DNA from 2 places in the Pseudobacillus sp. 179-B 2D1 NHS genome. Region 1 is predicted to be linked to the other one. Evidence: riboswitches for the same ligand, from Rfam matches in the RefSeq annotation. Region 1 holds a riboswitch; the other holds the start of a gene.

Region 1 (5,622 bases):
TCTTTGTTTTGTTTCCTACAATTTCATTTCCTTGTTTCAGTGCTTCAGCACGGCGAACTTCCAGGCGGACGGAGCTATAAAACTTGAGCGCACGGCCTCCAGGCGTTGTTTCCGGGTTACCGAACATAATCCCGACTTTCTCACGAATTTGGTTAATGAAGATTGCAATTGTTTTAGATTTATTAATAGCACCAGACAGCTTGCGAAGCGCCTGTGACATTAAACGTGCCTGCAGGCCGACATGGGAGTCGCCCATTTCTCCTTCAATTTCAGCCTTTGGAACAAGGGCTGCAACCGAGTCAACAATCAGGATATCGATAGCACCGCTTCGTACGAGAGCTTCGGCAATTTCAAGTGCTTGCTCGCCTGTATCCGGCTGAGAAAGCAACAACTCATCAATGTTGACTCCTAATTTCTGAGCGTATACAGGATCAAGCGCATGCTCTGCATCAATGAAAGCAGCTTGACCGCCGGCAGCTTGTACTTCAGCAATAGCGTGAAGAGCCACGGTAGTTTTACCAGAGCTTTCCGGCCCATAGATCTCAACGACCCGACCGCGTGGATAACCGCCTACACCAAGGGCTGCGTCAAGAGCAAGCGAGCCGCTTGGACTAGTGGAAATTTTCCGGTCTGTTTGTTCTCCTAATTTCATGATAGACCCTTTACCAAATTGTTTTTCAATTTGCTTTAAGGCCATATCCAATGCTGCTTGACGATCGTTCACTAAAATTCCTCCTTAAAATTAACAATCTATTAAGTAAATGCACAGTGACATGTTGTTTCATAATCTATACTAACTATACCTTTTTATTGAGACAATTTCAAGTAAAAAGCGAACATTTATTCGGTTTTTTTATTTTTCCTCCTGAGAAGAAGAATGGATAAGAAACTAGAAAAGTAGTAGAAGAAATAGCGGAAAAAAAGAAGAAAAAAAAGTAACTCCTGCTTTTTTATTTTATCATAAAAAAGCAGGAGAGGATAATTTTAAGCCTGTCATATTCTTTATTTAATAAGGAAAAGCGTTAAGCTTCTACAGCTACGCCAGTCGCTTTTTCAATCGCCTGATTCAAGTCAGCAATCAGGTCCTCAGTTGACTCCAGTCCGATGGATAAACGGATCATTTCTTCTTTCGTACCCGATTTTGCTAAGTCTTCACTGCTTAATTGCTGATGTGTGGTAGAAGCCGGGTGAATAATGAGTGACTTGCCATCCCCCACATTGGCAACATGTGACCACAGTTTAATGTTATCAATCACTTTTTTACCTGCTTCGCGGCCGCCTTTAATGCCAAATACAACAATAGAACCAAACGTATTAGCCAAGTATTTCTTCGCTAATTCATGAGATGGATGATCCTCCAAGCTTGGATGAGATACCCAATCTACTGCCGGATGATTTTTCAAATAATCGACGATAGCAAGCGTGTTTTCATGATGGCGCTGAATACGTAAATGCAACGTTTCCAGCCCTTGAAGCAACAAGAAAGCGCTATGGGCACTCAAGGAAGGGCCAAAATCCCGTAACAACTGTACGCGTAATTTGATAGCAAAGGCTGGGCCTTCCAGGTCCGCAAATCTTAAACCATTATAAGATTCATCCGGCTCCGTAAAGCCAGGAAACTTTTCACTGTTCCAATTGAATGTTCCTCCATCTACTACTATACCACCGATGACTGTTCCATGGCCGCTGATCCATTTCGTAGCGGAATGAACGACAATGTCGGCCCCTCGAACAAGCGGATTAGCTCCGTAAGGAGAAGCAAACGTATTATCTACAATGAGCGGAATACCATTTTCATGAGCAATATCTGCCACCTTTTCCACATCAAGCACATTCAAGGAAGGATTTCCGATAATTTCTCCAAACAGAGCTTTTGTTTTTGGAGTGATCGCTTTGCGGAAATTTTCCGGATCAGTAGAATCAACAAACTTTACATTAATCCCGTATTTAGGAAGCGTATTGGCAAAAAGGTTATAGGTGCCTCCGTATAAATTAGCTGCCGCTATAATTTCATCGCCCGCGTGAGCCAGATTAAGAATTGAAAAGGAAATGGCAGCCATTCCTGATGAGAGCGCCACTGCTGCTGCTCCCTTTTCCAATGCAGCCACACGCTTTTCAAACACATCTACTGTCGGGTTGGTAATACGCGTATAAATATTTCCTGGCTTTTGCAAAGCAAATAGGGCGTTAGCATGATCTGTATCTTCAAATACATAAGAAGTCGTTTCATAAATCGGAACGGCACGGGCGCCAGTAACCGGATCCGGCACTTGTCCTCCATGAAGTAAAATTGTTTCTTTGTTCCACTGTTCGTTTGTCATCATTAATCCCTCCCAATTATTAAATAAAGCGCTAGTAACCTGAAGAATAACTAAAAAGCCCTCTTCTGTTGTAAGAAGAGGGCTTTATTATAGGATCCTCCTCTTATCTCTCAGGCACATACGCCTGCAGGAATTAGCACCGTTTCAGACAATTTGTCTGAAGGTTGCCGGGCTTCATCGGGCCTAATCCCTCCACCGCTCTCAATAAGAGTACTTCTATTTAATTGCGTAACTCATAATCTCTTGGTTTTTATTATATAGCATAGCGATCAGAATAGTCAATAATATTCCGAATGTTTTCACTTATCTCCAGCAAGCTCAGCCAACAAATAATGACACCCATACTTAACTGAGCGCTTTCTAATTCCTTCGCGGCTGCCTACTAATTGGAGTTTAAATACTTTTGTTTCCCTGTGCTTTGAAGCAAGACCAATCCATACAGTACCAGGCGAGTGTCCTTCCGATTTATCCGGTCCCGCCACTCCGGTAAAGCTAATACCGAAGTCAGCATTCAAAAGACTGCGGACATTTTCCGCTAATTCAATAGCACACTGTTCACTAATGGCACCATAACTTTCAAGCGTTTCTGGCTTCACTTGCACGAGTTTTTCCTTTGCTTCATTGGAGTAGCAAACAATCCCGCCATTAAAGAAAATGCTCGCTCCGGGAATAGCTGTCATTTCACTTTGAAACAATCCCCCTGTTAAGCTTTCAGCTGCTGCTAACGTATGAGATGTTTCCTTTAAGCGCTCCGCTAGCTCACGGGCAATGGACGTATCATTATAGCCATAAAAGTATTCCCCGACCCGGCGAAGAATTTCCTCCTCTGCTTCTTGTATCATCTGTAAGGCGGTTTCTTCCGATTCGTGTTTAGCAGTGATTCGCAGTGTTACCTCTCCATCACCAGCAAGCGGGGCAATCGTCGGATTTTGTTGTGCGAGTAACAAATCCTCTACTTCTGTTTCTAAAGCAGATTCTCCAATACCAAAAAACCTTAATACGCGTGACTCTATTTTTTCAACTTTTTCAAGCACATCTAATAGCGCCGGCTTTCCATAGCGGACAAACATCGGCTGCATTTCCCGGGGTGGCCCAGGCAAAAGCATATAGAAATGATTCTTTCCTTTTACCATCATCCCTGGCGCCATGCCATGATCATTCGCTAAAACGAGACAGCCCTCCATGACCAGGGCCTGTTTTTTATTGTTTGGTGTCATCGGGCGCTTCGTTTTTACAAAGTAGTTTTCAATACTTTTTAAGGCCTCTTCGTTATAAACAAGCGGACGACCAATATGAGCGGCAATTGCTTCCTTTGTTAAATCATCCTTCGTAGGACCAAGCCCACCTGTAAAGATTAGCAAGTCCGCTCTTTTTTCCGCTTCCTTTATTGCATCGAGCACACGGCTACTATTGTCCCCAACAACCGTATGATAGTACACATTCACCCCAATTTCCGCTAATTGCTGAGAGAGAAACTGGGCGTTTGTATTTGTAATTTGCCCTAACAGCAACTCGGAACCAACTGCAATAATTTCTGCATTCATTTTTGTCATCCCTTCTCTTATTCAGGCCCTGTTAAAGATGAATATTGTTTTTTCGATAGTTGATTGTAGCAGAAGAAAGTGTCTTTAGCGGAGAAAGTGAGTCCTGGTAAGATGGCGCACAGACCGCCAGCGGAAAGCGTCCGCCTGCAGTATAAATCAACAAGCAAGTAATGGAACAGGGCCTTTATTAAAAATAAGGCTGCTCCATAAGCAGCCTTATTTTATATAGTATCGTGGTAAATTTTAAATACTATAAACACAACGGGGCTTACTTTGGAGCAACCTTTTCTTTTACTTTGAATGTTTAAACACGCCACGGTTAAGATAGAAGTAATCCCAGCCGGACCAAACGGTAAAGAATGCCGCTATCCAAAGGGCGATATCTGCAAATGGAATTCCTAATCCTTCAAATGGCGCATTATGAAGCAATAAAGCCGCAATGGCAATAATCTGCGCCCACGTCTTAATTTTCCCAAGCATATTAGCCGCAACCACTTCGCCTTCTCCAGCTAAGATTAACCGTAAGCCCGTTACCGCAAACTCCCTGCTGATAATAAGAATGACAATCCAGGAAGCAGCTAAATTAAAATCAACAAGCACGATTAAGGCTGCTGATACAAGTAACTTATCAGCGAGCGGATCTAAAAATTTCCCCAAGTTTGTGACCTGGTTTAATTTTCTCGCATAATAGCCATCAACCCAGTCAGTCGTTGAGGCTAAAATAAATAGCATGGCTCCCCAAAAGTGGGCAGCCGGCATGGTGGTACCAAATACTGTAAGGTCCCCCCAATTAAACTCAACTAACATGATCACCAAAAAGAGCGGGATCATTAAAATCCTTGAAACAGTAATTTTATTCGGTAAATTCACAGTCGACCCTCCAACTATTCTATCGACAGACAACTTACAAAGAAGCTATCCAAAAAACTGCCAAATTATTGTCCGGCAGGTTTCGCCTGAATAATAATGTCTTGTCTTACCTGTTTGGCAGCCGGAAGCTGATACGCCAGCGTTTCGCCGTTTACTTTAATTTCCGTATCCGGTGCAAAGCCAACGACAATTTTCGCTTCTGTCTGTCCTGTTAAATTAAATGTTTGCGACTGTCCTTTTGCCAACATATTATTATAATAGCTTTTTCCGCTTCCATCAGTTACTCCTATCCATGTCTCCCCTTTAGATAGAATAGTTACCTCGAATTTCTCTGCATTTTGAAGAACGTATGTGGCTTTTCTGCCGCTCGCCCCTGCTGCAGTTAAGGTTTGTGCAGGCTTAGCAGGCTCTTCGACTTTCTCTTCTTTTTTAGGCTCTTTGTTCGTTTCTTTTTTTGGCTCCTTGGCTTCTTTCTTATCATCCGTCTGGTCTTTCGGCTGTTCAACAACGGTTTCTTCCTTCACCGCTTTGTCATTAGAATCACTCTTAGGGATAAGAAACCAAACTAGAAAAAGTGCTCCGACAACAAAAGCCGTCACTAAAATCCTCGGTAAATATTCAAGAAGCTTGGACGGTTCAGCTGGCGCCGTCGTCCGTACTTTCTCTACTTTTGTCGCTCTTTGAGGAATTTCATCTTCATAGGAAGAGGGAATTTCATTTTTATATTCTTCAAACAATTGCTCATGGTCAAGCCCAACCGCTTCAGCATATTGCTTGATAAACGCCCGTACATAAAATTTGCCGGGCATCAGCTCATAATTCCCCTCTTCTATGCCCTTTAAATATCTTTTCTGAATCTTTGTCATTTCCTGCACATCTGCTAAGGA
Region 2 (5,622 bases), on a different contig from region 1:
GCAAGATGTGAATAAATATTTGAAAAAGCAATCAAAGGATGAACCATTGAACACGGCTTTGGCTGATGCTTTAGCGAAGTTAAAGCTAAAATAAACAATCTGCCTGCAAAGAAGCGCTTCTTTGCAGGCTTTTTTTGTTTTCCTATAACCAAGCGAAAAAACAATCCTTGTGTTTTTTCAGCCAGGCTGTCTATAATAGTTTATTGAAAATTCAAAACTAAGAGGAGGTAGAAGAATGCCGATTAATATACCGCAGGAATTACCAGCACGGGAGGTTCTGGAGAAAGAGAATATTTTCGTGATGGATGTTGACCGGGCCCGCAGCCAGGATATCCGTCCTTTAAATATTTTAATTCTAAATTTGATGCCGGAAAAAGAAAAGACAGAAGCACAGCTTCTGCGGCTGCTCGGTAATACACCACTTCAAGTGAATGTATCTTTTTTGCATACGGCTACATATGAATCAAAGAATGTTAGCAGGTCTCATTTAGAGCAATTTTATACGACATTCGAGGAAGTACAGGACAGACGCATCGACGGTATGATTATTACTGGCGCGCCCATTGAACTGATGGACTTTGAGGAAGTCAACTATTGGGAAGAGTTGAAAGAAATCATGGATTGGGCTAAAACAAATGTTACGTCCATGCTGCACATTTGCTGGGGGGCCCAGGCTGCTCTTTATCATTATTTTGGCATCGGAAAGTTCGAATTACCTGAAAAGTGTTCTGGAGTTTTCAGCCATGTAGTGAATGAGCCGACTGTAAAATTAATGCGCGGCTTCGATGACATCTTTTATGCACCGCATTCTCGTTATACAGACGTGGAAAAGGAGCAAATTGAGGCGCACGAGGATTTGCAGCTTTTAGCTTATTCTGAAGAAGCAGGAGCATTTATCATTATGTCAAAAGATGAACGTCATGTCATGATTACAGGACATCTGGAATATGAGGCGAAAACCCTTGCTGAAGAATATGAGCGGGATTTAGCGAAGGGGCTCGAGATTCACATGCCAAAAAATTATTTCCCGGACAATAATCCGACAAAAAAGCCTGTTAATAAATGGCGTTCACATGCTCACTTATTATTCTCCAACTGGCTAAACTATTATGTATACCAAGAAACGCCGTATGAGTGGGATTGAAAGCGAAAGGAGAAAGTAAAGACAAGTGATGGCAGCCCTTGGGCAATTACTTATCGTTAATGAAAAAGACACCCGGGAAATTTCCCTGGTGTCTTTTTCATTAACGATAAAACTCTGGCCGGCGATCTTCAAAAACAGGAATCCGTTTTCTTATTTCTGACACTTTTGCAAGATCAATTTCTCCAATGAGCAGCTCTTCTCCCTCACCCGCTTCAGCAATAATCTCTCCCCATGGATCAATGATAAGGGAATGTCCGGCGAATTTGTTTTTAGGATCTTCACCGCTTCGGTTACAGCCAACAACATAGCTTTGGTTTTCAATTGCCCTGGCGATGAGCAATGTGCGCCAATGGTCTGTGCGGGCAAGAGGCCATTCTGCTGGGATAAACAACACATTTGCCCCTGCAAGTACGTGCTTTCTTAACCATTCTGGAAAGCGAATGTCGTAGCAAATGAATGCAGCCATTTTCTCATTTTCAAGTGTAAATAAGCCATCTTCTTTTCCTGCCTTCAAAAACTTTTCTTCTTCCATGAGACGGAACAAATGCAGCTTGCTATATTGTTTCAATAATTCTCCCTGCTTGTTTATTACAAGTAACGTGTTTTCTACACCATCGTCTGTTTGGTTAGCTATCGAGCCGCCAATCAAGTGCATTTGATGTTTCTTAGCTTGCTCCGATAAAAAAGCAATGGATTCTTGCGCCTGTCTATCTGCAATTTCGTCAAGCCGTGTTAAATCATAACCTGTTGTCCAGAGTTCAGGCAGCACTGCTAATTGGCAGCCTTCATCGGCCGCTTTTTGCAGCCAATTTTCCACACGCCTGTAATTCTCTTGCGGGTTGCCAAAAGCAATATCCATTTGGATGACAGCAGTTTTCAATATCATTTCAGCCCCACTTCCCTTTCCGAAAATTCTTACTTTACTTTCTCTCCCTTTCGTTATACCATTATTAACTATAATTTGAAAGCGGGGGCTGCATACATGAAGACTTTTGAAACAGCTAATCGGCTTCAGGCTCTGCCGGAGCAATTCTTCGCTAAATTGGGCCAAAAGATCAAAGACGCCTCTACTGGCGGGCGCGAAATTATAAATTTAGCACAGGGAAGCCCAGATCAACCGGTGTTTAGCCATATAAAGACTGCGTTGAAAACAGCTGTGGACGATCCTGCCAACGATAAATATCCACCTTTTAAAGGGTTTGATCATGTAAAAGAGGCCTGTGCCGAGTTTTATCAGAAAGAGTATGGGGTAGAAATAGACCCTGCCAGGGAAGTAGCCCTTATTATCGGCGGCAAGGCAGGGCTTGTTGAGCTTCCACAATGTTTGTTAAACCCAGGTGATGTAGCGCTTGTACCCGATCCAGGCTACCCGGATTACTGGTCAGGCATTGCTCTTGCCGGCGCAGAAATGTATATGATGCCGCTAAGAGAAGAGAATGGTTTTCTTCCCCGGTATGAAGATGTTCCTGAAGAGATATTGAAAAAGACAAAGCTGCTGTTCATCAATTATCCCAATAATCCAACGGGGGCTATGGCGGACGCTGCTTTTTTTGAGGAGACTATTCAGTTTGCTAATCAGCATGGGATTTGTATCGTTCATGATTTCGCTTATGGAGCGATCGGTTTTGATGAGAAAAGGCCGGTTAGCTATCTTGAAATTGATGGGGCAAAAGAGATCGGCATCGAAATCTACACAATGTCAAAAACGTACAATATGGCAGGCTGGAGAGTTGGATTTGCTGTTGGCAACCCGAGCGTGATCGCCGCTATAGATTTAATTCAAGATCATTTACACTGCAGTTTGTACGGCGGCATTCAGGAGGCTGCGGCCGCGGCTTTACTCGGGCCGCAAGATGAGGTGCATAAACAACAAGCCATGTATGAAAAGCGCCGCGACTTACTCATTAATAGCTTGAATGAAATTGGTTGGGAAGTGACAGCACCGGAAGGGTCATTTTTTGCATGGTTAAAGGTGCCAGAAGGCTATACCTCTGAAGGATTCAGTGACCTTTTACTTGAAGAAGCAGGCGTCGCGTTTGCACCGGGAATTGGCTTCGGCGAACGCGGGGAAGGGTATGTCCGCGCTGGATTGGTAGCTTCAGAAGAAAAGATCAAAGAAGCCGTGCGTCGCATTTCGCAACTTTCTATTTTTAAAAATCAGGTTGACAATCGATTATAATCATGTAATAATTCGTATGAATTAATAAATTAATGCGTAAATTCAGAGTATAAATAGAATTTTACTTCAGCCAGCTTAAGGCTGATGAATTGAATAGAAACGAATATCTTATCAAGAGCAGGTGGAGGGACAAGCCCGATGAAGCCCGGCAACCGACCCGTATGTATACATGCAGGCACGGTGCTAATTCTTGCAGCGCAAGCTGACAGATAAGAGAGTGGAATAGCTACCAAACCTCTTCTTATCTGAAGAGGTTTTTTATTTTGTTTTTATTGTTAAAAAGGGAGGAATGGAAAATGACAGTGACAGACCAGAAAGGACTTGCAAAAGATCGCATTTTAGAATGGACTATATCAGCAGAAAGTTTTTTAGAAACAGCTAGCGTTCAACAGAACGAAAGTATTTTATGGATAGGATCAGCTTCAACTCCTTCACTAACAAGATGGGTGAGTGAAAGAGCTCAGATTACTGTAATTTCTCCTTCCCTTTTTACTTCTAAAAAAAGTCAATTCGATGTAGCAGCAGCTCAGCTTGGCATCCATTTTTTGGATGAGGGAGAAGAATGGCTGAGAAAAAGTTTTCATTTACTGAAGCCGGGAGGCCGCCTTATCATCGATTTAGCCGAAGCCATTACACTGGAGAACATAGAGGGAAAAAATTATATTAAAAGCCTCCCCGATTATTGGGATCTTTTAAGAGAAATTGGATTTGAAGCAATATTTGTTCAACAGATAACAGTCCGTTCCCTTGCAGAAGCAATGGAACAGGGATGGATAGAGCTGACAGAAAGAGCGATGTTCCCGGCTGTTGTGAATCGCTTTATTGCTTTGAAAGGTTAGTAAGATAACGAGCCGTAAAGTCGATGAGTGGTCGGATTTCGATAAGCTTGCAAGAGGCTTGAGCAACTGTGCCATTTGTCATTGTGTGTTCCTTCTCGAAGGCTCGGCCAATTTCATTAAATTGTTCAGAGTTTTCTTCAAGCTCCATATAAGTTTTCCAAATGCGCTCACCATTTTCTAGTATGGCTGAGCCTTGCTCAAAAGCTTTACGGCCGTCATCTGCCCGAAATTCACCAAGGTGCATAGCTGTACACGTGCTGTAATCCGTACCGATAAATAAAACGGATGCATCAAGATCATATAACCTTGCAAGCGGCGACTGCTCTCCAAATGCAAAGTCAATCGAGTGGTTATCGATAATGAAGGAAGCATATTTTCCCCAGGCTGTAAATGAGCTGGAAGGATGGAGGCTCCGTTTTACACCGGGAAACGTACGGAATAATTCCGCGATACGCCCCATACCAACAGTAGGAGTGATATCTGGTAAATAGGCAGGCATAAAATACCGGATACCTGGCCACCACTCTTCGGGTACAGGCGGATTTTGCCAATATTTTGGATCGGTATTATGAGTAGTCTGCGAAGGCATAACAATTGTCCCGCTATTCGAAACAGCGGCCATTAATGCTTGAATGACGGTAACTTCTCCACCAGCTATCCATCCGAGTGAGCGCAGGGAAGAGTGTACCATAACAGTCGAACCAGGTTTTATTCCAAGAGAATGAAGGTCTTTTTGCAATGTCTCTGTAGTAATGAATGATTCTGTTTGTTGAACTAAACGATTACCTGTCATCAGCTTCCTCCGTTATTTTCATCTATTTTCTTCTATTATAAAAGATAGAGATGACCATGCATAGGAGCTGCAACAAAAATACTATTTCCATGCTTTTTTCTTTCCGCTTTGTCTAGTATGATGAAAAAGACTAAGAAGGAAAAGGGTGAAAACCAGTGAATGAACGACGAGTGTTTTCTCGAACGATTCCCTATAATAGCGAAAAGTTTTTTCATCAATATAAATGGCTAGCTGGGGTGGAATCCCATCATGTTCTTCTCGAAAGCGGAAGGGGCGGGCGTTATAGCGTAGCCGGGTTGTCGCCGCTTGCGGTTGTTTTTTCAAATGAGGAGGGCATTGAAATTCAGACTGCCGGTCAAACAGAAAAAAGAAAAGGAGTCCCGCTTCCAGAGCTTGAAAGTTGGTTAAAAACATATCAGCTGCCTAAGCAAGAAGGCCTGCCTGATTTCCAGGGGGGGGCAATCGGTTACATCAGTTATGATTATGTTCGTTACATTGAGAAATTACCGAATTGCGCTGAAGAAGATCTGGGATTGCCGCTTCTTTATTTTCAGATCTTTGAGGAGTGGGCTATATTTGACCATCAGGCAAAAACACTCTGGTTGCTCGTTATAGATGAGGAGGCAGCAGAAGCAGAAAGGAAATTGAATGAAGCAGAAAGAAAATG

Evidence for each region. A riboswitch is a leader RNA that binds a small molecule or an ion and turns the genes downstream of it on or off. The one in region 1 is predicted to bind S-adenosylmethionine.
Region 2: another riboswitch for S-adenosylmethionine. It lies ahead of ACH0BF_RS10955 (class I SAM-dependent methyltransferase); the one in region 1 lies ahead of ACH0BF_RS07740 (O-acetylhomoserine aminocarboxypropyltransferase/cysteine synthase family protein).

The regions. Positions count from the first base shown of each region.
Region 1 is NZ_JBIQDP010000006.1:4,749-10,370, forward strand. It holds gene recA (recombinase RecA) at 1-724, opposite strand, end outside; gene ACH0BF_RS07740 (O-acetylhomoserine aminocarboxypropyltransferase/cysteine synthase family protein) at 1,023-2,321, opposite strand; SAM riboswitch class I at 2,422-2,532, opposite strand; gene ACH0BF_RS07745 (competence/damage-inducible protein A) at 2,621-3,865, opposite strand; gene pgsA (CDP-diacylglycerol--glycerol-3-phosphate 3-phosphatidyltransferase) at 4,157-4,735, opposite strand; gene ACH0BF_RS07755 (helix-turn-helix domain-containing protein) at 4,801-5,622, opposite strand, start outside.
Region 2 is NZ_JBIQDP010000009.1:50,215-55,836, forward strand. It holds gene ACH0BF_RS10935 (DNA topoisomerase III) at 1-94, shown strand, start outside; gene metA (homoserine O-acetyltransferase MetA) at 236-1,144, shown strand; gene ACH0BF_RS10945 (carbon-nitrogen family hydrolase) at 1,245-2,030, opposite strand; gene ACH0BF_RS10950 (pyridoxal phosphate-dependent aminotransferase) at 2,127-3,323, shown strand; SAM riboswitch class I at 3,429-3,539, shown strand; gene ACH0BF_RS10955 (class I SAM-dependent methyltransferase) at 3,620-4,162, shown strand; gene ACH0BF_RS10960 (AAC(3) family N-acetyltransferase) at 4,143-4,955, opposite strand; gene ACH0BF_RS10965 (anthranilate synthase component I family protein) at 5,111-5,622, shown strand, end outside.